Regions from separate parts of the Bacillus sp. M5A3_1b genome, predicted to be linked through region 1. Evidence: riboswitches for the same ligand, from Rfam matches in the RefSeq annotation. Region 1 holds a riboswitch; the other holds the start of a gene.

The links. A riboswitch is a leader RNA that binds a small molecule or an ion and turns the genes downstream of it on or off. The one in region 1 is predicted to bind preQ1.
Region 2: it holds a riboswitch for preQ1, as region 1 does, so the genes downstream of both, queC (7-cyano-7-deazaguanine synthase QueC) here and ACLBWW_RS07085 (QueT transporter family protein) in region 1, are expected to answer to the same signal.

The regions. Positions count from the first base shown of each region.
Region 1 covers NZ_JBKEZY010000002.1:171,225-174,247, reverse strand. The annotation lists gene ACLBWW_RS07095 (reverse transcriptase-like protein) at 1-63, opposite strand, end outside; gene ACLBWW_RS07090 (aldose 1-epimerase family protein) at 134-1,006, opposite strand; PreQ1 riboswitch class I at 1,139-1,183, shown strand; gene ACLBWW_RS07085 (QueT transporter family protein) at 1,190-1,678, shown strand; gene ACLBWW_RS07080 (ribonuclease H family protein) at 1,827-2,486, shown strand; gene ACLBWW_RS07075 (zinc-finger domain-containing protein) at 2,499-2,675, shown strand; gene ACLBWW_RS07070 (DUF2564 family protein) at 2,709-2,957, opposite strand.
Region 2 covers NZ_JBKEZY010000002.1:401,886-404,908, forward strand. The annotation lists gene queE (7-carboxy-7-deazaguanine synthase QueE) at 1-212, opposite strand, end outside; gene queD (6-carboxytetrahydropterin synthase QueD) at 205-696, opposite strand; gene queC (7-cyano-7-deazaguanine synthase QueC) at 696-1,358, opposite strand; PreQ1 riboswitch class I at 1,452-1,495, opposite strand; gene ACLBWW_RS08335 (ATP-binding protein) at 1,703-2,911, shown strand; gene ACLBWW_RS08340 (DUF6254 family protein) at 2,923-3,023, opposite strand, start outside.

The sequences.
Region 1 (3,023 bases):
CACTCCAGCACCAGAAGGACCAGGATTTCCTTTTGATGCACCATCAATATATACTTCAATCAAAGTGAGAAACCTCCAAATTATAAGATGATCCCCTACTTATATGTTTCTTTGAAGTAGGGGATAGAGTAACTTAGCCGATTGTAATACTATAACGACATGTAAATGTTTCATTCGCTTGTAAAGATTGAATTCCTTTTTTTTCCTTGAAATCTTTTGCTGGATTTACTTCATCAGCAATCCCGTACCAAGGTTCAATACATAAGAAAGGTGCGTTTTCGCCTGGTGTCCATACGCCGACAAATGGGAATCCGTCAAATTCTACTTTTACAAATTTATTATGTTTATGAGAACGAATAGAGATTTCATCCGTATTCATATTTTCAAAAATAAGCGCATCATTTTTGAATAAATCGTATGTAAGTGGTAATTCATTCGTATTTTCAGCGATTAATTGTTTTTTACTTGAAAGGTAAGGTCCTTCTAATACGCTTGTTTCTAAGCGTTCAGAACCATTAAATGATAAATGATAATCTGTAAATGATTCGCCCTCTAATAAGGGGAAGTTGAAACCAGGATGTGCTCCGATTGAGAAGAACATCTCTTTTGAAGTAGGGTTATTTACTTCATATGTTACATGAACGATTTGTCCGTCTAGCTCATAAGAAACGAGTAATTCGAATTCGTATGGGTATTTTTTTAATGTTTCTTCATTACTAGTTACAATATAAGTGATTTTCGTTTCACTTTGTTCTTGTACAGAGAATGTAAGATCACGAGCAAAGCCGTGCTGTGTTAAAGAATATGGTTTACCATCTACGTAGTATGTATTATCTACTAATCGGCCGACAATTGGGAATAAAATTGGTGAGCGGCGCCCCCAATAAGTAGAATCGCCTTGCCATAAGTATTCAGTGTTATCTTCTTTTAAGCGAACGCTTTGTAATTCTGCACCTTTGTCAGAAATGGAAACGATCACTTTTTCATTTTGAATTGTTGCTGTCATGAAGTGAAACCTCCTAAAACTTTCATATGTTTTATTATACGTTGTCTAAAAGAAAAAAGGTAGTTAATGATAGGAATCTATTGACGAGAGAGTGTGTATTGCGTAGAATATATTCTTGTTGCTTAAAAAACGAATAACGTGGTTCGAAACCATCCCACGTAAAAAAACTAAGGAGATTTTGTCATGAATATAAGAACATTAGTCGGTAATGGTATTTTAGCGGCATTATATATTGCTGTTTCTATGCTTATTCAGCCATTTGGCTTTACGAGTGTACAGTTTCGTATTTCAGAGATGTTTAATCATCTTGTTGTATTTAATAAGAAAGCAATTTACGGAATTGTATTAGGTGTATTTTTAACAAATCTCTTTTTCTCACCCATGATCGCTTACGATTTAGTATTTGGAGTAGGGCAATCTATTCTTGCATTAGTTGCAACGATTATTTCTATGCGATTTATTAAAGGTGTTTGGGCTCGTATGATTTTTAATACAGTTATTTTTACAATTACAATGTTTATGATTGCAATTGAACTTCATCTTGCATTTGATTTACCATTTATGTTGACTTGGTTAACATGTGCCGTCGGTGAATTTGTTGTCATGGCAATTGGTATGCCTGTAATGTACTGGATTAATAAACGAGTACAATTTGAAAGATTTATGCAATAGATGAAAGAGCTATTCCTATAGGGATAGCTCTTTTTGTATGTAATCATATTGAATATAATGCTGTGACTCTTGATACAATATAATAAAATAAAGTGAGGCTTTCATTAGCTGACTACATATAAGAAGTCTTATATAAGGGGAATCTAGTATGAAATATAAAATTCATTGGCTGTATAAAACAAAGAGCGGATTGCAGACGGAATTAACGACAGATTATATGAACATAGAAGATGTATTGCAATTTGCAGAGGATTTCGAGAAAACAGGAAGAGTGAAAGAACTATCATTTTATGATGAAATGGATGCAGAATGGTCATTAAAGGAAATGAAAAAGCTGAGTAAACAAGTGGAGGAAGAGCCCCAAGAAATCCTCGTTTATTTTGATGGCGGTTATGATGTACAGACGAAAGAAGCTGGAGTAGGTATATGTGTATATTATAAAAAAGGAAATACAAAATACCGAATTCGCCGTAACGCATATATAGAAGGTATATATGATAATAATGAAGCGGAATATGCATCATTACTATATGGCATGAATATACTCGAGGAATTCGGAATTAAGTATGAAGCAGTTACACTTCGCGGCGATTCTCAAGTTGTACTGCAGCAATTGGCTGGAGAATGGCCTTGTTATGATGAGCATTTAAATCATTACTTAGATCAAATTGAACAAAAAGCGAAGCAAATGAAATTAAAACTTGTATGTGAGCCGATATCTAGAAAACAAAATAAAGAAGCGCATCAATTAGCTACGCAAGCATTAGAAGGAACAGTCATTGATAGTCATAAAGAAATAACCGAATAGAGAGGTGCAAAGGTGGATAAAAAGCAACTCATTACAGAGGTAAATGACTTATTAGAAACGTATTGTGAAGGATGTTTCTTGCGAGAACATAATCGAAAGACAAATAGTAAGTATTACGCTCATTCATTTTGTATTAGGCAATGTACAGTTGGAGAAACATTGAAAAAGTATGGGGAACAGTTATCATGAAAAAACATCCAGAGAAAATTCTCTGGATGTTTTTTAGTGTCTTGCTTCGTTTAGTTGATGCTCGCATTTACTTAATTTCTTTTCCTCATTCATTAAAAATGGCTCATCTAAATCTGTCGCAACAGATTTCATAATTTCAAGCTGAGAGCGAGCGGCTTCTACAGCAGTAGTCGCATGCTCTAATGTATCTGGATCCATTGAAATTGTCGCTGATCCTACCATTTTTTGTGCTGTTTCTACACGGAATTTCACTTCTTCAAAATCATTTACTTCTGATCCCATTATTACTTCCTCCTTTGTATATTGCGCATTTCACATAGTTTTTGCTCTGTAAAACGGAAATATACA
Region 2 (3,023 bases), 230 kb from region 1:
CCACCAATTTCTACAAGCTCGTTCCAAACGTCCTCTGCTGTCATCTGTCTAATTTGTTCCTTAGCCGATCCATCCCACGTAAAAGCAGAATCACACCATGCGCAACTATAATCACAGCCAGCTGTACGGATAAACATCGTCTTTTGTCCCACAACCATTCCTTCACCTTGAATGGTCGGACCAAATATTTCTAAGACAGGGATTTTACTCATCGAGCATCCACTCCCGTCTTACTTCCGCATAACTAGTTGGCGTCTCAAAAAGACGAACAAATTCAACACGAGCTCCTTTATATTCGTTCGCACGATTATCTTTTAGTAATGCTTCTGCCATCTTTTCATAAATCCAAACGACCATGTTTTCAGCAGTCGTATTCATTGCTGGTAACGTTTCGTTTAAATAACGATGGTCTAAATAAATTTCTATTTCATTTTTCCAAATTTCTTTTATATCTCCAAAGTCAATCGCAAGACCTATTTCATTTACATATCCACTAATCCCAAATACAACTTTATATGTGTGACCATGTAAGTTTTTACATTTCCCCTCATAACAGTGTAAATGGTGTGCTGCATCAAATGTAAATTCCTTGCTGACCATTACTCTTTTATTATGATATTTGAGCTGTTTACGCTGAATATCCTTGTCCATTTTTTGCAAATTTTCTACGATGCGAAATCCAAAGAAATTATCCATTAGTTATTTGCTCCTTCGCGTTCTTGTAGGTACGTATCTAATCCTGCTTTACGAAGCTGACATGCTGGACATTCACCGCAACCATCACCAATGATTCCGTTATAACATGTTAATGTTTTTTCTCGAACAAACTCGAATGCTCCAAGTTCATCTGATAATTTCCATGTTTCCGCTTTATCAATCCACATAAGTGGTGTATGAATTACGAACGGATAATCCATGGATAAATTTAAAGTAACATTTAACGATTTCACAAACACGTCACGGCAATCTGGATAACCACTGAAATCAGTTTCACATACACCCGTTACAATATGACGTGCTCCAACTTGTTTTGCTAATACAGCAGCAAATGATAGGAATAGTAAATTTCGTCCATCCACAAACGTCGATGGCAATTCACCTTCTTCATGTGTAATCTCCATATCCGTTCTCGTTAACGCATTTGGAGCAAGTTGATTTAATAGACTCATATCTAGCACCGTATGTTTAATTCCTAGCTCTTTCGCAATTTCCGCTGCACACTCAATTTCTAGTTTATGACGTTGATTGTAATTAAACGTTACAGCTTCTACTTCTGCAAACTGCTCTATTGCCCAAAATAAGCATGTCGTACTATCTTGTCCTCCACTAAAAACAACAACTGCCTTTTCTTTTTTCATTTCACTCATTCTCCTTCTCTACTACGAATAAGAAGAAAGAACGTTCTTGAACTGTCACAATAAAAAAACAAAACAATACCTAAAGATATTGTTGTTTCCATAGTTTTTTATAGAGGGAGTTCGCGAACCTCTCCCGTGCAATGCACGGAATTCCTTCTTTCATTGACAAAGCTTATTGTAACATATTGTATACTACCAGAAAAATTTTCTGATTTTTCCGCTATTTTTCATTTCATTTCTTTCATTTTATAGTATGATGAATTTAATGTGAGAAGAGAGGAGGCACCCCACTGAAACCCTTTATTATTTATCTCTTTCTAAATATATTATTCATCCTTGTTACAATGCTCGTATACCATTTATTTTGGAATCAAAAAGGGAAACGTTCTCCTAAATTAAATTCAGCTATATTTATTGCATTATGTTGCCTCGCTACCATACTATGTATTACTTTCGGAGCAAAAACAAATTATGGATTTCAATTTGATATGCGCCATATCGTATTAATTGTCGGTACATTAACAGGGGGCCCTATTGCTGGTGCTTCCATCTTAACTGTATTAAACATATACCGCTTCTTATTAGGGGGAATAGGTGTTTTTCCATCCCTTATCGCCTCGGTTCTACTGTTTATTGTTCTACTATTAACATACAAACTATTTAACCGAAGTTCTAATCGAATAAAAATAGCACTCGCTATCTTTTACAGTCTCATATTTGGCTTGGGCTGGGTACCTTCTTTCCTCTCAGAGGTTACAAATAGCGCCGATTACATACCCCATATTATCGTGTACGAAATATGTACAATAATTGGAACAATCCTTATTTTATATTTGCTACACATACTACAAATGCAAGTTCGTCTTCAAAACGAACTTATGAATGCCGAAAAATTCCATTTAATTGGAGAAATGGCAGCGTCCATCTCTCATGAGATTCGCAATCCATTAACTTCAACAAAAGGATTTTTACAACTCTTGCAGTCAAATACATGCACTGAGCAAGAGCGAAAATTATATATCGACATAGCCATCAACGGAATCGAACAAGCAAATCATGTTCTTACAGATTATTTAACCTTTGCAAAACCAAGTATTGAAAAAGAACAAAGATTACAGTTAGAAGAAGAACTACTACATGCATTATCGTTAATTACACCGCTTGCTAATTTAGCAAATGTGCGTACACATTATATAAAGCAAAGCACTTCTTTTTTTATCGCGGGAGAAAAACAAAAACTAAATCAATGCTTGTTAAATATTTTAAAAAACTGCATTGAGGCCATGCCAAAAGGCGGTGATCTTTATTTCACATTAGTTCCTGATCATAAGCATATTCAGTTGTATATAAAAGATACAGGAATCGGTATGGATACCGAACAAGTGAAACGTCTTGGCTCTCCTTTCTACTCAACGAAAGAAAAAGGAACTGGTCTTGGAATGATGGTCGTGTTCAGTGTTGTTCAAGCTATGGACGGAAAAATCGATATTATAAGCGAAAAAGGTACAGGTACAACCTTCTTATTAACTTTTCCACTCATACAAAAAACGTGATGAAATAATCATCACGTTTTTTCTGTTCCTTCAACTAATTCAGCAAAGGCTTTCACTTTACCATGTGGTTTTTGATTTTCTTTACGTGCTTTCCACGCGCGCTCTTCTTCTT